DNA from 4 places in the Streptomyces kanamyceticus genome. Region 2 is predicted to be linked to each of the others. Evidence: riboswitches for the same ligand, from Rfam matches in the RefSeq annotation. Region 2 holds a riboswitch; each other region holds the start of a gene.

Region 1 (5,173 bases), 1.9 Mb from region 2:
CCTACGAAGCCGCGGCGGCCTACGGGGACGACGAGCCGCTCGATGACGAGACCCGCAGCGCCGAGGCCGGGACCCGCGCACCCCGCGGCGGCCGCGGATCGGGCGGCGGGGGCCGCTCGAGGACCCGCCGCCGCAGCCCGGCCAAGCGCTCCGCGCTCTTCACCGTCGCCGTACCGTCGGCCTGCGTGATGGGCGTCGCGGGTGTCGCCGCCGCGTCCGTGGGCAACTTCGGCGGGGACGAGAGCAAGGACACGACGGCGTCCGCCCCGGACCCCACGTCCGTGAAGCCGTCCGCCGCCAACAACAAGCTGGACACCCAGCTGGCGAACCTCTCCGCCGACGCGGGCGACTTCGCGGACCGCGCGAGCCGTACGCAGGAGCGCATCGACCTCAAGGCCCAGAAGGTGGCCGCCGAGAAGAAGGCGGTCGCGGAGGCCGCGCGCAAGGAGCGGTTGCGCCCCAAGTTCGCGCTGCCGGTGAAGCAGCACGGCCTGAGCGCGTACTACGGCCAGGCTGGCGTCAACTGGATGTCCGCGCACTCCGGCATCGACTTCCCCGTGTCGTACGGCACGGAGGTGCTCGCCGCGACCGACGGCACCGTGTCCACCAAGTGGAACAGCGCCTACGGCAACATGGCGATCGTGACCGCCAAGGACGGCACGGAGACGTGGTACTGCCACCTCTCCACGCACAAGATCTCCAGCGGCCCCGTGAAGGCGGGCGAGGCCATCGCCTTCTCCGGCAACTCGGGCAACTCCACAGGACCGCACCTGCACTTCGAGGTGCGTCCCGGCGGCGGCTCCGCGATCGACCCGCTGCCGTGGCTGCGCAGCCACGGCCTCGACCCGACGTAGGCAGCGAGCGCCGTCGTCCCGCGGGGTCAACCGACCCCACGGGACCACAGTCCGTAGATCCCCGAAGGCCCCTAGGGACCCCTAGGGGTCCCTAGAGCTTCTCCACCGGCGCGTACCTCAGCAGCAGCCGCTTCGGCTTGGGCTCTCCGAAGTCCACCGTCGCCTCGGCGTTCGCACCCGATCCCTTGACGCCGACCACGGTCCCGAGGCCGAACTGGTCGTGCGTGACCCGGTCGCCGATCGCGAGCGAGACCACCGGCTTCTCCGTGGCACGGCGCGTGGCGAATCCCTGCGCGCCCCCGGAGCGCGACCGCGCCGAGGACAGCGACGAGGCGATGCCACCGGCCGGACCTGACGAGCCAGACGACGCCGGGGCGCCGATGGAGCCCGTCCGCTTCCAGTCCAGGTGGGCGTCCGGGATCTCCTCCAGGAAGCGCGACGGCGGGTTGTACGAGGGCTGGCCCCAGGCGCTGCGCATCGAGGACCGCGTCAGATAGAGCCGCTCACGCGCGCGCGTAATGCCCACGTACGCAAGACGCCGCTCCTCCTCCAGCTCCTTGACCTGCCCCAGCGAGCGCATGTGCGGGAAGACGCCGTCCTCCATGCCGGTCAGGAACACCACGGGGAATTCGAGGCCCTTGGCGGTGTGCAGTGTCATCAAGGTGATGACTCCGGAGCCGTCGTCCTCCTCGTCCGGGATCTGGTCGGAGTCGGCGACGAGGGCGACGCGCTCCAGGAAGTCGGAGAGCGAACCGGCGGTCGCGGCACCAGCCGCGTCCTCCTCGCCCGCTGCTCCCTCTGCGTCCGCCGTGCCCTCGGCGCCCTCTGCGGCGTCAGCGGACTCAGCGGCCTGACCGCTCTCCTGCTCGAACTCCAGCGCCACAGCGGCGAGTTCCTGAAGGTTCTCGATGCGCGTCTCGTCCTGCGGGTCGGTGGACGCCTGCAACTCGGCGAGATAGCCGGTCCGTTCGAGCACGGCCTCCAGGACGACCGCAGGGCCCGCGCCGGACTCGACGATGGTCCGCAGCTCCTCCATCAGCGTGTTGAAACGCCTGACGGCGTTGGTCGACCGGGCCGCCATTCCGTACGCCTCGTCGACGCGGCGCAGCGCCTGCGGGAAGGAGATCTTCTCGCGCTGCGACAGCGCGTCGATCATCGCTTCCGCGCGGTCGCCGATGCCTCGCTTGGGAACGTTGAGGATGCGCCGCAGCGGCACCGCGTCCTCGGGGTTGGCGAGCACGCGCAGGTACGCGAGGACGTCCCTGACCTCCTTGCGCTCGTAGAAGCGCACGCCGCCGACGACCTTGTAGGGCAGGCCGACGCGGATGAAGATCTCTTCGAAGACACGGGACTGAGCGTTGGTGCGGTAGAAGATCGCGACGTCGCCGGCCTTCGCGTCGCCCGCGTCGGTGAGGCGGTCGATCTCGTCGGCGACGAACTGCGCCTCGTCGTGCTCGGTGTCGGCGACGTACCCCGTGATGCGCGCGCCCGCGCCCTGGTTGGTCCACAGGTTCTTCGGGCGGCGGCTCTCGTTCCGCTCGATGACCGCGTTCGCGGCGGTCAGGATCGTCTGCGTGGAGCGGTAGTTCTGCTCCAGGAGGATCGTCGTCGCGTCCGTGTAGTCCTCCTCGAACTGGAGGATGTTACGGATGGTGGCGCCGCGGAAGGCGTAGATGGACTGGTCCGCGTCACCCACCACGCAGAGCTCGCCGGGGTCGTCACCCTCGCCTCCGGAGGGACCGACCAGCTCGCGCACCAGGGCGTACTGCGCGTGGTTGGTGTCCTGGTACTCGTCGACCATGACGTGCCGGAAGCGGCGCCTGTAGTGCTCGGCGACGTCGGGGAAAGCGCGCAGGAGGTGGACCGTCGTCATGATCAGGTCGTCGAAGTCCAGTGCGTTCGCCTCGCGGAGGCGGGACTGGTACATCGCGTAGGCCTGGGCGAGGGTCTTCTCGAAGCCGTCGGCGGCCTGGGCTGCGAAGTCCTCCTCGTCGATCAGCTCGTTCTTCAGGTTCGAGACCTTGGCGCTGAAGGACTTCGGCGGGAACTTCTTCGGGTCGACGTCCAGGTCGCGACAGACCAGGGCCATCAGACGCTTGGAGTCCGCGGCGTCGTAGATCGAGAAGGAGGACGTGAAGCCCAGCTTCTTGTACTCGCGGCGCAGGATGCGGACGCAGGCGCTGTGGAACGTCGACACCCACATCGCGTTCGCCCGCGGTCCGACGAGCTGCTCGACGCGCTCCTTCATCTCGCCCGCGGCCTTGTTCGTGAAGGTGATCGCGAGGATCTGGCCGGGGTGCGCACCGCGCTCGGCGAGGAGGTACGCGATGCGGTGGGTCAGCACGCGGGTCTTGCCGGAACCGGCACCGGCGACGATGAGCAGCGGGGAGCCCGCGTGCACGACCGCCGCGCGCTGGTTCTCGTTGAGGCCGTCGAGAAGCGCCGCCGGGTCGATGACCGGGCGCGGGGCACCACCGCGGTAGTGCGCGTCCCGGGTCATGGGCGCGTCGAACTTCCCGTCGAACAGATCGTCCGGAATGGGCTCCGGAGTGGTGTCCTCGGGCGGCGGCGGGGGCTCTTCGTCCGCGGCCCGAGAGGGCTGCAGGTCCGCCAGGAAGCTGTCATCAAAGAGGCTGCTCATCGCCTCCCGAGTCTAGGCGGCCCCACTGACAACCCGCCCCGGGTTCCGGCCACCTCCCGCCGATGACGGTCCGCCCCGGGGCGATCACGCTCCGCTCCCGCGCGTCATGCCCACATCAGGAGCTTCGAAAAGTCACGAAAATGTATCGGGCATATCGAACATCAACCTTCACACGGGCCACACGAGTTGGCTAGCGTGCTGCGCGGGCCGCACGTCCCCCCACCGGCGAACCCCGCCGGGAACGGGTGGCCTACGCCGAGTCCGACATGCTCGGAGCCGGGGACCCACCAAGACCTTGGGGTGAATCGGTCCCGTACGGAGTACGAGGCAAGTACGAAGTACGGGGCTGTAGGGCAACCTTCCGGACCACCCGCCCGAACCCGACAGCTAACCCGGTAGGCGGTCTACGGAAGGAGTCGCCTCTCTTGGCGTCGCACCGCAAGCCGCGGACCCGGACAGCCGGAAAACGCACGGCCCCCGCCATCGGCATCACCACGGCCGCCCTCACCTCCGTGGCGCTCCTGTCACAGAGCGCGCAGGCGGCCCCCTCCGCGCCGACGAAGCCCAGCCTCGAAGAAGTGCAGAAGAAGGTCGACGACCTCTACCACCAGGCGGGCGTGGCCACCCAGAAGTACAACTCGTCCAAGGAGAAGACCGACAAGCAGCGCAAGAAGGTCGACCACCTCCTGGACGACGTGGCCAAGCGCACCGAGAAGCTGAACGCGGCCCGCCAGGAGCTCGGCTCCTTCGCCGCCGCGCAGTACCGCACCGGTGCCATCTCGCAGACGGCGACGATGATGCTCGCCAACGACCCGCAGGGCTACTTCGACCAGAACCACCTGTCGAACCGGCTCACCGAGCGCCAGAAGAAGGCGGTCGACGACTACCAGACCGAGCAGGCCTCGGCGACGAAGCAGCGCACGAAGGCGGCGAAGAGCCTCAAGACGCTGACCGACTCGCGCGACGACCTCAGGACGAGCAAGCGGACCGTCCAGAAGAAGCTGGGCGAGGCCCGCACGCTCCTGTCTGAGCTGACCGCCGAGGAGAAGGCCAGGCTCGCGGCGATCGAGCGCAAGAAGGAGCAGGCGGCCAAGCGCAAGGCCGACGAGCTGGCCCGCAAGCAGGTCGCGGAGGCGGAGCGCAAGCGCAAGGCGGAAGAGGCGGCGCAGAAGGAGAAGAACGAGGGCCAGGGCGAGGGCGAGGGCTCTGGTTCCGGCTCGGGCTCGGGCACCGGATCGGGCTCAGGTTCCGGCTCCGGCTCCGGCTCCGGGAGTACGGACGGCAGCTACGCCACCAAGGCCGCGAAGGTGATCGACTTCGCCGAGGCCCAGATCGGCAAGCCGTACGTCTGGGGCGCCACGGGCCCCGACTCCTACGACTGCTCCGGACTCACCCAGGACGCGTGGAAGGCCGCCGGGATCTCCCTGCCGCGCACCACGTGGGACCAGGTGAAGGTCGGCACGACGGTGAAGACGGCCGACGCCAAACCCGGTGACCTGGTCTTCTTCTACGACGACATCAGCCACGTCGGGATCTACATCGGCAACGGCAAGATGATCCACGCCCCGAAGCCGGGCGCGAACGTCCGCGTCGAGTCGATCTACTACATGCCGATCCACAGCGTGGTGCGCCCCGCGTGACGGCCTGACTACGCGCGCGTGGCCCGCATCCTCCAGGG
Region 2 (5,173 bases):
GGCCGATCTGCTCGCCGGGCACGTAACCGGCCTGCTTGATGGCCTCGATGATGAGGTCGAGCGCGGCGCGGTTCGACTCCAGGTTCGGGGCGAAGCCGCCCTCGTCGCCCAGGCCGGTGGAGAGGCCCTTGGTCTTGAGGACCTTCTTGAGCGTGTGGTAGACCTCGGCGCCCCAGCGAAGGGCCTCGGAGAAGGACTCCGCGCCGATCGGGGCGATCATGAACTCCTGGATGTCGACGTTGGAGTCGGCGTGCGACCCACCGTTCAGGATGTTCATCATCGGGACGGGCAGCAGGTGCGCGTTCGGGCCGCCGAGGTAGCGGAACAGCGGCAGGTCGCTGGCCTCGGAGGCGGCGTGCGCGACGGCGAGGGAGACGCCGAGGATGGCGTTGGCGCCGAGCGAGCCCTTGTTGTCGGTGGCGTCCAGGTCGAACATGGCCTGGTCGATCAGGCGCTGCTCGGTGGCGTCGTAGCCGACGAGCTCCGGGCCGATCTGCTCGATGACGGCGAGGACGGCCTTCTCGACACCCTTGCCCTGGTAACGGTTGGGGTCACCGTCACGGAGTTCGATGGCCTCGAAGGCACCGGTGGAGGCACCGGACGGAACGGCGGCACGACCCGTGCTGCCGTCGTCGAGGCCGACCTCGACCTCGACCGTGGGGTTGCCTCGGGAGTCCAGGATTTCCCGGGCTACGACGACGTCGATGGACGGCACGAGCATCTCCTTCTGGGATGTGACGCATTTACGCGGGGCCGCTTCAGCCCTGCGTCTCACGAGCCTAACGGGCTCCGGGGCTTCGGCCAGCCGACCGCCCGTCCCGTGGGACGGGCGAGGGCCCAAATACCCGGGAAACAGGACGGAAGCCCGCGTTCCTACTGACCGGTAGCTCGCTAGGGGCGAACACGGCCGAGGCCGGGCACGGGGGTGGCGGCGGGGCGGCGGCACCCGGACATGGCCCCGCCCCGGTGCGTACGGGGGATACGCGCACCGGGGCGGGGAGCCCGTGGGGACGGGGTGGGTGGCCGTGCGTCCGCCGAGGCACGGCCGGGCCGGGCCCTTGAGCGGGGCCCTGCCGAGAGGCCTTGGCTGACTAGCTGAGGTGCAGCTGCTGGCCGGGGTAGATGAAGTCGGCGTCGTCGATGATGTCGCCGTTGAGCTTGTAGACCTTCTGCCAGCCGCCCTTGACCTTGTGCGACTCGGCGATCTTGGACAGGGTGTCGCCGGACTCGACCTTGTACTCGCCGTCGCCCTTCTTGACCGTCTTGCCGGTCGGGGTCTCGACGGTCTTCTTCTTCGTGGTCTCGGTCTGCGGCGCGGGCTGCGGCTTCGGCGCGGCCTGCTGCTGCGGGGCGGCCTGCTGCTGCGTCTTCTGCGGCTGCGGCTTGGCCTGCTGCTGCGGGGCCTGCTGCTGCGAGCCGCCGCCACCGTTGTACGCGGCACCGGAGAGACCGACGCCACAGCTCGGCCAGGCACCCTTGCCCTGGCCCGCGAGGACCTTCTCGGCGATCTCGATCTGCTGGGCCTTGGAGGCCTTGTCGGCGGTCGGCGCGTACTTCGTACCGCCGTACGCGGCCCAGGTGGACGGCGAGAACTGCACGCCGCCCTGGTAGCCGTTGCCGGTGTTGATGGACCAGTTGCCGCCGGACTCGCACTGGGCGACGGCGTCCCACTCGGCGCCGGTGGCGGCGGAGGCCGAACCAGCGGCCATCAGCGGGGCCGCCACGGCGGCACCGGTGACACCGGCGAGCGTGACGACACGGGTGGCCTTGGACGGGCGGCGGTGCTTGCCCTTGCTGGAAAACAGCATGAGTTGATCCCCTCACCGACGCCTGCGAGGTGAGCTGTCGGGTTCGGGCCAGTGAAGTTGCCCGGCCGCACTTCCTTGAGTGCGACTTAACCCCTAGCCGTTTCCCTCCGTCTCACGACCGCTCAGCCTGTCGGCTGCTCGGCCCTTCAACGGTCGGTCCCGGCACTTACCTTGGGTCCCCCGCTCCTGCCTACGGCGCTCAAAGCGACGACTGTTCCCGTCCGGCCGTTGGCAGGATTCGGCGTACCGACCGGCGGGGCCCACCAGTGGCGAGCGGTGACGACCGTAGACATGCGATCGCCGGAATTTCAAAGACGATCAGGGCTTCTGAGACCCATCTCTCACTCGCGCCAAACCGGACATACGACGCGAAGACCCCGCCCGACTCTTCGTCAACTTCCCTTACTTTTCGCCCAAATCGAGGCTCTGACCGGGGAGAATGAGGTCCGGGTCACCGCCGACGGTCCTCTTGTTCTCGGCGTAGAGCGTGGGCCAGCCGCCGTCGACGTCGAGGTCGTCCGCGATCACCGAGAGGCTGTCGCCGGAGCGGACCGTGTACGTCCCGTCGGCCGTCTTTCCGGAGCGGTCGCCGCCGCGCGAGGCGTGCCGTCCCGTGCGGTCCTTGCCGTCGCCTCCGGAGGGCCGCTCGTCGGCGCTGTCGCCTCGGTGGCGGCCGGGGGCGGAGTCGTCGGAGGGGGCGGTGGAGTCCTCGGGCGCGGGCGAAGTGGCGTCCTTCTCTCCGGACTTGCCGGAGTCGTCGGAGTCGCCCTTGCCGTCCGTCTCGCCCTTGCCGTCTTCGCCGCCCTTGTCCGGCTTGTCGTGACCCTTGTCTCCCGACGCGTCGGTCGGGTCGGAGGAGTCGGAGGGGTCAGCGGAGTCAGACGGGTCGGCCGAGTCCGAGGGCTTCCCCGAAGGCTCCTCGGAGGGCTTGCCCGAGGGCTTCTCGCCGTTCTTGCCCTTACCGCTGCCCTTCCCGTCGGATCCGCTCGGCCCCGAGGGGTCCGCGGAGTCCGAGGGAGCGGGCGTCATCGGCGCACCCGGGTCCACGTCGGCGGCCGCGCCGTCGTCGGTGAGACCCGCGATCGGGGCGCAACTCGGCCAGGCCGCCGGGCCCTGGTCGTCGAGAACCTTCTCGGCGACGGCGATCTGCTGCGACTTGGACGCCTGGTCGGCGCTCGACGCGTAGTCGAGGCCGCCGTAGTTCTCCCACATCTCCTGGGAGAACTGGATCCCGCCGTAATACCCGTTGCCCGGGTTGGCGCTCCACGAGCCGCCGCTCTCGCACTCGGCGAGCTTGTCCCACGTCGCGGTGTCGGCGGCGCTCGCGCTGGTGGCGCCGAGCAGCGGGATGGCGATGGCGGATCCGGTGACTCCTGCCGCGACGATGAGGGCCGGGGCTTGGCGGGGGCGTCGGTGACGACCATTGCCGGAGAGCATGCGGTTGCCTTTCACGAGACTATTGCGGCGACTGGGGCACCGGGTGCCCGAGTCGACGTGAACGTAGTCGCACTCGAACGCTTGTCACAAGTCGATGCAGCGGAGATCACGTGAAAGTCACAGTCTTGACAGACCGTCAGCTGAGGCTCAGTCGAACACCGTTCTCTGTGCGGCTGCGAACTCCACGGGCAACGTCCGCAGTCCCCGCATGATGAGCCCGCCACGCCACCGCAAATCGGCAGGATCCACCGCGAGTTGCAGGTCGGGAAGTCGGCGCAGCAGTGTCGCGAGGGCGGTCTGGCCCTCCAGACGGGCGAGCGGGGCGCCCAGGCAGTAGTGGATTCCGTGCCCGTATCCGAGGTGCTGGTTGTCACGCCGGGACAGATCGAGGGTGTCGGGGTCGTCGAACCGAGCGGGGTCGCGGTCAGCGGCCGCGAGCACCACCAGGACGGGATCGCCCGCGGCGATGTCCTGCCCGCCGACGGTCAGCGCCTCGGTGGCGAACCGCCACGTGGCGAGCTCGACGGGCCCGTCGAAGCGCAGCAGTTCCTCCACACCGGTCTCCAGGAGCGCCGTGTCCCCCTCTTCCAGCGCCCGCTGCAGCCGCTCGCGCTGCTCGGGGTGGGTCAGCAGCGCGTACATGCCGTTGCCGATGAGGTTGACGGTCGTCTCGAACCCGGCGAAGAGCAGGATGAAGGCCATCGCCGCTGCCTCGTTCTCCGTGAGGTGCTCGCCGTGGTCGGAGGCACGGATGAGACCGGAGATGAGGTCGTCGCCCGGGTCGAGGCGCTTGCGGTGGATCAGCTCGGCGAGATAGCCGCGCATCTTCTTCACGGACCGGGCGACACCGCCCCGCGGCCCTCCCCCGTGCCGGATCATCATGCCCGCCCAGTCGCGGAAGTCGTCCTGGTCCTCGCGCGGGACGCCGAGCAGGTCGCAGATGGCGTAGATGGGGAGCGGGAAGGCGAACTCGTGGATGAGGTCGGCTTCGCCCTTCTCCACGAAGGCGTCGATGAGGGCGTCCGTCAGCTCCTGCACGCGCGGCGCGAACTCGGCGACGCGGCGCGGCGTGAACGCCTTCGACACGAGCCGCCGCAGCCGGGTGTGGTCCGGCGGGTCGATGTTGAGCAGGTGCGTCATGAGGTTGGCGCCGCGCTCGCCCGGGATCCCGGTCTTGCTCCGCGCGTGCGCGGGCTCGTCGTGATGCGCCGGATTCTTGCTGAGCCGCTGGTCGGCGAGGGCCTGCTTGGCGTCCGCGTACCGGGTGACCAGCCAGGCGTCCACCCCGCTGGGGAGCGTGGTGCGGTGCACGGGCGAGTTCTCGCGCAGCCAGGCGTACGCGGGGTAGGGGTCGGTGGCGAACTCCCAGGTGAAGAGTTCTGGCCCCTGGGCCGCTGACGGGATCTGCTGGTCGTCCGTGGGCACGGACGGGGCGGGCTTTTCGGTCACTCCTTGACGGTATCCGGACCCATGCCGGGTCCCGACCGCAGGTGAGCGAGGGTCGCGGCGGCCCGCTCGTCGCCCTGCTCGGCCGCGCGCGCGAGCCAGCGCCCCGCGCGCTCGAAGTGCAGCCGGGCCAGCGCGCTCGCCGCCCAGCGGCTGCCGTCGGCCGCGGCCAGCTCCATGTACCGGGTGGCTTCCGTGTACTCGCCGAGCTCCACGAGGTCCTGGCCGACGGTCAGCGCGTTGCCCCGGTCGAGCTCCACCACCTTGCCGTACCAGTGCTTGGCGTCCGTCATGTCCCCCGCGCGGCCCGCGAACTCCCCGAGGGCCCGCATCACGTGGACGTCACCCGCCTCCCCACGCGCCCGCAGGTCGGACCTGGCCGCCGCGAGCAGCGCCTCGTGCTCCGCGGGCCGGTGCTCGCGCGCGCCATCGAGCATGCCCCACCAGACGTACTGATCCGCCATCGGGAAGTCCGGCGCGCG
Region 3 (5,173 bases), 3.2 Mb from region 2:
CGACAGCGCTACGACAACGTTCCGTACGGCACGGCGTTCGAGAAGCTGACCGCTCTCTCGTACCCGGAGGGCCATCCGTACCACCACACGCCGATCGGCTCCATGGCCGACCTGGACGCGGCCACCCTGGAAGACGCCCGCGACTTCTTCCGTACGTACTACGCGCCCAACAACGCCGTCCTCTCCGTAGTCGGCGACATCGACCCGGAGCAGACGCTCGCCTGGGTCGAGAAGTACTTCGGGTCGATCCCCTCGCACGACGGCAAGCAGCCGCCGCGCGACGGCTCCCTGCCCGAGCGCATCGGCGAGCAGCTGCGCGAGGTCGTCGAAGAGGAGGTCCCGGCCCGCGCCCTGATGGCCGCCTACCGGCTGCCGGAGGACGGCACGCGCGCGTGCGACGCGGCGGACCTGGCGCTCACCGTCCTCGGCAGCGGCGAGTCGTCGCGGCTCTACAACCGCCTGGTGCGCCGTGACCGTACGGCGGTCGCGGCGGGATTCGGCCTGCTGCGGCTCGCCGGGGCGCCCTCGCTCGGCTGGCTGGACGTGAAGACCTCCGGAGACGTCGAGGTGCCGGTGATCGAGGCCGCCGTCGACGACGAGCTCGCCCGCTTCGCCGCGGAGGGCCCCACTCCGGAGGAGATGGAGCGCGCTCAGGCGCAGTTGGAGCGCGAGTGGCTCGACCGGCTCGGCACGGTCGCGGGCCGCGCCGACGAACTGTGCAGGTACGCCGTCCTGTTCGGTGACCCGCAGCTCGCCCTGACCGCCGTCGGGCGCGTTCTCGAGGTGACCGCCGAGGAGGTCCAGGAGATCGCCAAGGCCCGCCTGCGCCCCGACAACCGCGCGGTGCTCGTGTACGAGCCGGTGACCCCCGAAGACGGCGCCGACGCCGACGCAGACGACGAGGAGGCGGCGAAGTGACCGAGGCCGCGACGATGCAGTTCCACGCGCAACCCCAGGCGGGCACCGCCAAGCCCTGGGCCTTCCCCGCGCCCGAGCGCGGCACCCTCACCAACGGCCTCACGGTGCTGCGCTGCCACCGCCCCGGCCAGCAGGTGGTCGCCGTCGAGATCCACCTCGAAGCGCCTCTCGAGGCCGAGCCCGCGGGCCTCGACGGCGTCGCCACGATCATGGCGAGGGCCTTCAACGAGGGCACCGACAAGCACTCCGCCGAGGAGTTCGCCGCCGAGCTCGACCGCTGTGGCGCCACGCTCGACGCGCACGCCGACCACCCGGGCGTACGCGTGTCGCTCGAAGTCCCGGTCTCCCGGCTCCCGAAGGCGCTCGGCCTGCTCGCCGACGCGTTGCGCGCCCCGGCCTTCGCGGACAGCGAGATCGAGCGCCTGGTGGCCAACCGCCTGGACGAGATCCCGCACGAGGCGGCCAACCCGGCCCGCCGCGCCGCCAAGGAGCTCTCCCGGCAGCTCTTCCCCGCGACCTCGCGCATGTCGCGGCCGCGCCAGGGCACCGAGGAGACGGTCGCGGCCATCGACTCGGCGGCCGTGCGCGCCTTCTACGAGAAGCACGTCCGGCCCGCGACGGCCACCTTCGTCATCGTCGGCGACCTCACGGGGACGGATCTGGACGCCGTCCTCGCCGACACCGTCGGCGCCTGGACCGGCGACACGGCCCAGCCGCGTCCGGTGCCCCCGGTGACCGCCGACGACACCGGCCGCGTCGTGATCGTGCACCGCCCCGGCGCGGTGCAGACGCAGCTCCTGATCGGCCGCATCGGCGCCGACCGGCACGACCGCGTCTGGCCCGCCCAGGTGCTCGGTACGTACTGCCTGGGCGGCACCCTCACCTCGCGCCTGGACCGCGTCCTGCGCGAGGAGAAGGGATACACCTACGGCGTACGGGCGTTCGGCCAGGTGCTGCGTTCCGCGCCGGACGGCTCGGGTGCGGCGATGCTCGCCATCAGCGGCTCGGTCGACACGGCGTCCACCGGACCCGCGCTCGACGACCTCTGGAAGGTGCTGCGCACGCTGGCCGCCGAGGGCCTCACGGACGCCGAGCGTGACGTGGCCGTGCAGAACCTGGTGGGCGTGGCCCCGCTCAAGTACGAGATGGCGTCCTCCGTGGCGGCCACGCTCGCCGACCAGGTCGAGCAGCACCTGCCGGACGACTTCCAGGCGCAGCTGTACCGGCAGCTCGCCGCCACCGGCACCGTGGAGGCCACCGCGGCCGTCGTGAACGCCTTCCCGGAGGACCGCCTGGTGACGATCCTCGTCGGCGACGCCGAGGAGATCGAGGAGCCCGTCAGGGCGCTCGGGATCGGCGAAGTGACCGTCGTCACGAGCTGAGGGGCAGTCAGGACATATCGGGACCCCGGTGGCCGAAGTGGCCGCTGGGGTCCCCATATGTCCGAATTCATATGGAGGTTGCCTGTCTGCCCTGTGGCGTGCGCTACAAAAAGCTAGTTCTGTTTGTCGATTGAAAGACGGTCCGTTTAGCTTCAATCCGGCTGTCCGTCACGCAGTACGTCGCATCCGCGGCACCGGACAGTCATCGCCGAGTCCCCGTACGGCGCGAGCCAGGGGAGCCGGGGACCCACACGTCCCCTGGGGTGAATCGGGAACCTTGCCGCGAGGCGAGGAACTCGTAGGAGACCTTCCTGCTCCGAACCCGTCAGCTAACCCGGTAGGCGAGAAGGAAGGAAAGGATCAGCCGCTTCATGGCGTTCACCCGTGCCACCGGGAAGCACCGTCGTCCGAGCCGCCTCACGCGTACCACCGCGAACGTAGCGGGCGTCGCCGCGCTCACCACCACCGGTGTCATCGGAGGCCTGGCCGCTCCGGCGCTCGCCGCCGAAGACGCCGCCGTCGAGCACACCGGCCTCACCCAGGCCATCTCCGTGGGCGACTCGCTCGCCGAGAGCGTCGACGCCCAGGCCGCCGCGCAGAAGCAGGCCGCCGACGACGCCGCTGCCGCGAAGAAGGCCGAAGAGGCCGCCAAGAAGCAGGCCGCCGAGGAGAAGCGCAAGGCCGAGGCCAAGGCGAAGGCCAAGGCCAAGGAGGAGCGCGAGGCCAAGGAGCGCGCCGCCCGCGAGGCCGAGCGCAAGCGCCTGAACACCTTCGTCGCCCCGATCTCCGGCTCGTACGTCTCCACGGGCTACCAGACCGGTGGCGCCATGTGGTCCTCCGGCAGCCACACCGGCATCGACTTCCACGCCGCGTCCGGCACCTCGGTCCACGCGGTCGGCTCCGGCACCGTCGTCGAGGCCGGCTGGGGCGGCGCCTACGGCAACAACGTGGTCATCAAGATGAACGACGGCACGTACACCCAGTACGGCCACATGTCGTCCCTCGGCGTCACCGTCGGCCAGACGGTCACCCCGGGCCAGCAGATCGGCCTCTCGGGCTCCACCGGCAACTCCAGTGGCCCCCACCTCCACTTCGAGGCCCGCACCGGCGCCGACTACGGCTCGGACATGGACCCCATCGCGTACCTGCGCGGGCACGGCGTCAACGTCTGACCCGCCCCCTCCGCGACGCACCGAAAGCCCCGGCTCCACTGGAGCCGGGGCTTTCGTCTTGGCCAAAAGGCATCCATGAATTTCGGCCCGCCGTCGGAAATCACCGCGCCCTGCAATAGAGTCGACGGGCGAGCGTCAATCGACCGCGTTTCGCGGGGATTAAGGCGGAGGTTGGGTCATGCGCATTCCCGCGCAATCGGTCTGCACGGCCATCCGGGACGACATCGTCTCCGGCGTCCATGAACGGGGCGGCCGGCTCACCGAGGAACTCCTCGCGCGACGCTACGGAGTATCGCGCGTTCCCGTGCGCGAGGCGCTGCGCACCCTGGAGGCGGAGGGTTTCGTGGTGACCCGCAGGCACGCGGGCGCGTGCGTGGCCGAGCCCACCGGGCGGGAGGCCGCCGACCTCCTGGAGGTCCGGGCGCTGCTGGAACCGCTCGCGGCGGCGCGCGCGGCGCAGCACCGCACCGAGGCGCACCTCAAGGTCCTTCGCGGCCTGGTCAGGCTCGGCCAGGACCGCTCACGGCGCGGGCAGGGGGAGGATCTGCGCTCGCTGGTGGGCTGGTTCCACGAGACGCTCGCCCAGGCGTCCGGCGGCCCCGGCATCGGCGTGCTGCTCACCCAGCTGCGGCGCAAGGTCGACTGGATGTACGTCGTGGAGGCCCGGGCGGCCTCTCCGGAGTCGTGGTCCGAGCGGGCGGCGATCGTCGACGCGGTGTCCCGCGGGGACGCGGAGCGCGCCAGGGCGCTGACCGCGGCGCACGTGGAGCGGGCGAAGGGCGCGTACCGATTGCGCCCACCGGTGCGGGGCGACGGTGTGAGCGAAGTGCAACCTGCCGTAAACACGGCGGCGCTCCCGAATTAACACGGGCGCCGTATACAAGACGTACGCAAAGAGAGGCCCAAAAAGAGGCCCTTTCCCCTTTCCCTCTTTGTCTTTTTGTTTCCCCGCGCATGCATTGATGGGGAATACGTCGATGGGGTCACCCGGAATTCCGGGTGACCCCATCGACGTGTTTCGTGGAACGTGTCCTAGACCGTCTCCGGGAGCTCCTCGAGGCCCTCGGCGACGAGCTTCGCCAGGCGGTCGAGGGCGGCGTCCGCGCCCTCGGCGTCGGAGGCGAGCACGATCTCCTCGCCGCCCTGGGCGCCCAGGCCGAGCACCGCGAGCATCGAGGCGGCGTTGACCGGGTTGCCGTCGGCCTTGGCGATCGTCACGGGGACGCCGGCGGCCGTGGCCGCGCGGACGAAGATGGAGGCGGGTCGGGCGTGAAGGCCCTCGGCCCAGCCGACGTTGACGCGGCGCTCAGCCATGTGTTGCTGCCCTTCCAGGTGTTTCACACTTGTCTAGACCAGTGTCTCATGCCGTCACGGGTGCTCTGCCGGACGTACGTCCCGCTCCCGGCCGCCTTTCGACCTGTCCTAGCCTGCCCCGGCCCCAGCGGACGCGCGACCCGTACCCTGGCCCCATGCAGAGCCCGTCGGATCAGCAGGATCGGCACGACTATCCCGCCCACTGGGAAGCCGATGTGGTGCTGCGCGACGGGGGCACCGCCCGGATCAGGCCCATCAGGGCCGCGGACGCGGACCGTCTGGTCAGCTTCTACGAACAGGTCTCCGACGAGTCGAAGTACTACCGGTTCTTCGCGCCCTACCCCCGCCTCTCCGCCAAGGACGTGCACCGGTTCACCCATCACGACC
Region 4 (5,173 bases), 670 kb from region 2:
CGGCCTGGCCCGCGACTACGCCTCGTACACCTGGGGCAAGGCCGCGGGGCGCACGGTCGTGGAGTACGAGGCGTACGCGACGTCGCTCGCGCGCCTGCGGCACCGGGGCAGGAGCGGCCGGGCCGGGGCCGACTTCGTCGTACGGGAGCGGGAGCTGCTCGAACAGCTCTGGGAGCGGCGCGAGCTGGCCAGGCCCTCACTGGCGTACGCCGCGCGGGCCACGGCACCACCAGCGCCCGTCATGCTGCCGGTGATGCCGATGCCGTACGCCCCCTACAGCCACGCCCCGTACGGGCAGCCGGGGCCCTACCCGGCGTACGGCTACCCCGCGTACAACCCCTACCGCTCCTGACGCACCTGCCGCGTCAGGCGGAAGCCGCCGTCAGCGTCGCGAGCTCGGCCGCCGTCAGTTCCAGGTCCGCCACCGCGAGCAGCGCGGGCAGCTGTTCGAGCGTGCGCGCGGAGGCGATCGGTGCGGCCACGGTGGGCTGGGCCGCGAGCCAGGCGAGCGCCACCGAGGGGACCTGGACGCCGTGCGTCCGGGCGATCTCGTCGAGCGCGGTCAGGACGCGGTCGCCGCGCTCGGTGCCGACGTACTGCTCGGCGCGTCCGCTGCGGGCGCTCTCGACCTTGACGCCCGGGCGGTACTTGCCGGTGAGGAAGCCCGCGGCGAGCGCGAAGTAGGGGACGGCGGCGAGGCCGGAGCGCGAGGCGACCTCCTGGAGGCGGCCTTCGTAGGTGTCGCGGGAGACGAGGTTGTAGTGCGGCTGCAGCGCGACGTAGCGCGCGAGGCCCTCGCGGTCGGAGAGGTCGAGGGACTCCTGGAGCCGCTCCGGGCTGATGTTCGAGGCGGCGATCGCCCGCACCTTGCCCGCCCGCACCAGCTCGTCGAGGGCTCCGATGATCTCCTCCACGGGCACGGACGTGTCGTCGAAGTGCGTGTAGTAGAGGTCGATGTAGTCGGTGCCGAGGCGTCGCAGGGACGCGTCGGCGGCCCTCTTGATGGTGTCGGCGGACAGGCCCTTGTACTCGGGGTGGGCGCCGACCTTGGTGGCCACGACGATGTCGGCGCGGTTGCCGCGCTCGGCGAGCCACTCGCCGATGAGGGTCTCGGACTCGCCGCCCTCGTTGCCGTCGATCCAGGCCGTGTACGCGTCGGCGGTGTCGATGAAGTTGCCGCCCGCCGCGGCGTAGGCGTCCATGACCGCGAAGGACGCGGTCCGGTCGGCGGTCCAGCCGAAGACGTTGCCGCCCAGGGAGAGCGGGAAGACCTCTAGGTCGGAGGCGCCGAGTGTGCGAAGAGAAGTCATGTGCTGCTCAACGCGCCCACCGGAAACGGAATTCCGTGTAGGGCCCACCAAACCGGCGGCCCTGGCGTCGGGGGGTTGTCGCCAGGACCACCGGAGTTCTGGTGGCGCGTCAGGGGTTCCAGCGGTACGTCAGAAGTTCCAGCGGTACGTCAGAAGTTCCAGCCGTACGTCAGGGGTTCAGGCCCTTGCCCTGCAGCCAGCCCAGCGGGTCGATCCCCGTGCCGTCGGCCGTGTGGACCTCCATGTGGAGGTGCGGCCCCGTCACGTTGCCGGTCGCGCCGACGCGGCCGATGACGTCGCCGGTGGAGACCTTCTGGCCCGCGCTGACGTTGAGCGAGGACTGGTGGCAGTACCAGATCTCCGTGCCGTCCTCGAGTTCGAGGACGGTGCGGTAGCCGTACGCGCCCGCCCAGCCCGCCTCCTTGACGGTGCCGGTGTGCACGGCCTTGAGCGGCGTGCCGGTCGGCGCCGCGAAGTCGAGGCCGGTGTGGTGCCCGGAGGACCACATGGAGCCGGAGTCGCCGAAGTGCGAGGTCAGCGTGTACGAGGAGGTGGGGATCACGTAGCTCTTGGCGAGCTTCGCCAGGCGCTCGGCCTCCGCCTTGGCCTTGCGGGCCGCCTCTTCCTTCTTCTTCTTGGCGGCGGCCTTGGCCGCCACGTCCTTCTCGGCCGCCTTCTGCTGGGCGGCGGCCTCTTCGGCGGCCTTCTTGGCGGCGGCCTGCTCGGCCTCGGCGCGCACCGCGTCGTCCGCCTGGTGCTGCTGGTTCTCGGCCTGCTTCATGATGCGGGAGCGCAGTGCCTCGCCCGCGTCGGTGGTGCCCTGCTCGGCGTCGGTGGTGCTGACACCGGCGGCGGTGAGCGGCGCGGCGGCGGTGCGGGCGCTCGCGTCCGAGGAGTCCGACGAGTCGTCGGACATCAAGGAGCCCACGCCCGGCAGGGACTTGGCATCGGGAAGCGAGTCGGCGACGGCTCCGACGCCCGGCAGGTCGGGCATGGATATCGCGACCGGCGGCTTGCCGCCCTGCGCGGTGGCGATGCCGCCCGCGCCGACCGCGGCTATGACACCGACGCCGAGAACGGTGGAGCTGCGGGCGAGCCCGCCGCCCTTCTTGTGCACACGGTGCCTGCCGCGGACGGGACGAATGGACTCCTCGGTGGGGTTCCACTCCTCCCAGGAATCCTGGTCGTATCCACCGAAGTCGTCGTCATTCGGCACATACGGGGCTTGGGGGGCAGGGCGGTTGGACGCCACGGGGGCGCACTCCTTTCCTTCCTTCTCGCCTACCGGGTTAGCTGACGGGTTCGGAGCAGGAAGGTCTCCTACGGACATCTGGCACGGATGCACAGAGGCCCGATTCACCCCAAGTTGGTGGTTCCCCGGCTCCCTTGCGGGATTAGGCGCGTGCGCACGGAGCCGCCTCTAGTGACGGCTGGGACGACCGCGCTGCGTTATCGAACGTTAATAGACAGCGGGGGCGGATTCCAAGCCGTTCCGACTGATCGTTAACGCTCTTGGCCCGTACTTAACGGGACACGGGGGTGAGGAACGGGGCGAGTTGACCCCGGATCCGCCCACACCGGAACTTCACATTCACTTGACAGTACGTCAGTTGTTATGCGGAGGGGTGCGCTTCACTCACCGTCGGTGACCTCCCCCTGCCGTACGCCGGGCCGCCGCACCGCGAGCAGCGCCATGTCGTCCGTCGCCCCGCCCCCGGTATGCCGCCGCACCTCCTGCACGAGCGTGGCCAGCAGCACGTGCGGACCGTCCTGGCCCGGGAAGATCCGGCCGCCGAGCCGGTCCGCGGGATCGTAGAAGACGCCCGCCACGTCACGCGCCTCGGAGAGGCCGTCCGTGTAGAAGAGCAGCGTCGCGCCGGGCGGGAACTCCGACTCGTCCGCCCGGTCCGGCCAGGTACCCAGATCGCCCATGCCGAGCGGCAGCGCGGGCTCGCTCGCCGAGAGCACGCAGAGGCGACCGTCCCCGCGCAGCAGCAGCGGCGCCGGGTGGCCGCGGTTGATGAGGCGTACGACGCCTTCGCCGTGCCGGATCTCGCCGAGGACCGCGGTGGTGAACCCCTCGAACGCGTCGAGCCCTTCGCGCCGGGTGCCCTCCCGCGCGAGGGCGCGCTCCAGGCGCTGCGCCACCGCCTCCAGCGTGGCCTCCTGCTCGGCGGCCTCCCGGAAGGCGCCGATGACCACGGCGACGGCGGCGACCGCGCCCATGCCCTTGCCCCGTACGTCGCCGACGATGAGCCGTACGCCGTGCGGGGTGTCCTGCACCGCGTAGAGGTCCCCGCCGATGAACGCGTCGGCCTGCGCGGCCTCGTACCGTGCCGCGATGTCCAGGCCGCCGATGCGCGGATCCGGTTCGGGCAGGACGGCGCGCTGGGTGGCCTCCGAGATGGAGCGCGCGGTGGCGAGCCTGGCGTTGCCGCGGCGCACCACGCGGTTGATGACGATCGCGAGCCCCGCGACCGTCATCACGGTGATCAGCTCGGTGACCGTCTCGACCGTGCTGTCGGACGAGTTTCCGTAGTGCAGGAGCAGGACGGCGACCGACGCCGCCGCGCCGGTCAGGACGGTGTTGAGCAGCGAGTAGAAGGGCGCGGCGATCAGCGGGGCCGCGGTGAACAGGGGCGCCGCGGTGAATTCGGGCGGTGTCAGCGCGTCGTACGCCACTCCGACGACCAGCAGCAGGACGGGCAGCGCCCGCACGAAGGTCCCCTCGTGCGCGGTGGCGCCGCTGTCGTCGATCCGGTCGGCGCGTCTCCCCCCACGGCCACCGTCGCGTCCTCCTCGCTGCCCCACCGCTCGCTCTCCCGCCGACTGTGCGCCCAGCACCTCACCGCGCTGCACTCAGGCTTCCCGCAGCGCGGTGAGGGTGCGACCTGGTGTGGGCCGACCGGGTTACGCCCGCGCTAGGCGCCGGTCACCGCGGGGACCGGCGCGAGCCGCCCCGTCCGGGCGAGGCCGCGCAGCGCCACCGCGCAGCACGCGCCAAGGGCGGCCAGGACCAGCCAGGGCAGTGCGGGCAGGTCACGGGTGGCGTCGAGCAGGGCGCCCATGCCGAGGTTGCCCGCGGTGATGCCGATGCCGCAGACGGTGTTGTAGAGGCCGTAGTGCGTGGCCACCCAGCGGTCCCCCGCGAGCGAGACGACGGTGTCCATCTCGAAGGGGTAGAGCACGGCGGTCGCCGCGGCGAGCGCCGCCGCGCACAGCAGCAGGCCCGCGACCCCGACGTACCGGGAGCCGCCGAGCGCGGGTGGCAGGAACGCGGCGCCCATCAGGCCGAGCCCGGCGACCAGGCACTGCTCGCGCGTCCAGGTGCGCCGGCACCAGTCGGTGATCCGCAGCTGCCCGAGCAGCGCGACGAGCCCGGACACCACGAAGAGCGAACTGGTCGCGACGGTGCCCGCGGTGCCCTCGCCGAGCAGCCGCTCCACGGACAGCGGCAGCGCGAGATAGACCTGGAAGGACAGGACGTACGACCCGGTCATGGCCAGCGAGAAGAGCCAGAAGGTCCGGTTGCCGAGGACCACGCGCCACTGGCCGCCCTCGCCGCTCTTCGCCGCGTCCTCGGCCCGCCGTCGCGCGGGCAGTCTGAGCACCTGGACCACCGAGAGCCCCGCGAACAGCACGGCGGCCACCGCGCAGGTCAGCCGGAAGTCGAACCCGGTCAGGGCGAGTCCGACGAGCGGCCCGAGCAGGATGCCCGTCTGGTAGAAGACGTTGAACAGCGCGAACGCCTCCACACGGCGCTCGGGCGGCCCCGCCTCCGCGGCGACGTACGCCCGTACCGCCGGATTGAAGAGCGCCCCCGCGAGCCCGGTCGCCACCGACGCGGCGATCAGCACCGGCAG

Evidence for each region. Region 2 has a riboswitch for cyclic di-AMP ahead of CP970_RS25775 (LysM peptidoglycan-binding domain-containing protein). Riboswitches for the same ligand answer to the same signal wherever they lie in the genome.
Region 1: another riboswitch for cyclic di-AMP. It lies ahead of CP970_RS16710 (C40 family peptidase); the one in region 2 lies ahead of CP970_RS25775 (LysM peptidoglycan-binding domain-containing protein).
Region 3: another riboswitch for cyclic di-AMP. It lies ahead of CP970_RS10935 (M23 family metallopeptidase); the one in region 2 lies ahead of CP970_RS25775 (LysM peptidoglycan-binding domain-containing protein).
Region 4: another riboswitch for cyclic di-AMP. It lies ahead of CP970_RS22800 (M23 family metallopeptidase); the one in region 2 lies ahead of CP970_RS25775 (LysM peptidoglycan-binding domain-containing protein).

The regions. Positions count from the first base shown of each region.
Region 1 is NZ_CP023699.1:4,066,467-4,071,639, forward strand. It holds gene CP970_RS16700 (M23 family metallopeptidase) at 1-854, shown strand, start outside; gene pcrA (DNA helicase PcrA) at 946-3,495, opposite strand; cyclic di-AMP (ydaO/yuaA leader) riboswitch at 3,739-3,912, shown strand; gene CP970_RS16710 (C40 family peptidase) at 3,921-5,135, shown strand.
Region 2 is NZ_CP023699.1:5,999,245-6,004,417, reverse strand. It holds gene eno (phosphopyruvate hydratase) at 1-721, opposite strand, end outside; gene CP970_RS25775 (LysM peptidoglycan-binding domain-containing protein) at 1,092-1,808, opposite strand; cyclic di-AMP (ydaO/yuaA leader) riboswitch at 1,813-2,016, opposite strand; gene CP970_RS25770 (transglycosylase family protein) at 2,211-3,245, opposite strand; gene CP970_RS25765 (cytochrome P450 family protein) at 3,393-4,670, opposite strand; gene CP970_RS25760 (hypothetical protein) at 4,691-5,173, opposite strand, start outside.
Region 3 is NZ_CP023699.1:2,759,461-2,764,633, reverse strand. It holds gene CP970_RS10945 (M16 family metallopeptidase) at 1-918, shown strand, start outside; gene CP970_RS10940 (M16 family metallopeptidase) at 915-2,300, shown strand; cyclic di-AMP (ydaO/yuaA leader) riboswitch at 2,497-2,658, shown strand; gene CP970_RS10935 (M23 family metallopeptidase) at 2,672-3,472, shown strand; gene CP970_RS10930 (GntR family transcriptional regulator) at 3,651-4,337, shown strand; gene CP970_RS10925 (HPr family phosphocarrier protein) at 4,505-4,786, opposite strand; gene CP970_RS10915 (bifunctional acetate--CoA ligase family protein/GNAT family N-acetyltransferase) at 4,942-5,173, shown strand, end outside.
Region 4 is NZ_CP023699.1:5,333,736-5,338,908, reverse strand. It holds gene CP970_RS22810 (PrsW family intramembrane metalloprotease) at 1-352, shown strand, start outside; gene CP970_RS22805 (aldo/keto reductase) at 366-1,310, opposite strand; gene CP970_RS22800 (M23 family metallopeptidase) at 1,480-2,562, opposite strand; cyclic di-AMP (ydaO/yuaA leader) riboswitch at 2,574-2,721, opposite strand; gene CP970_RS22795 (PP2C family protein-serine/threonine phosphatase) at 2,943-4,121, opposite strand; gene CP970_RS22790 (MFS transporter) at 4,232-5,173, opposite strand, start outside.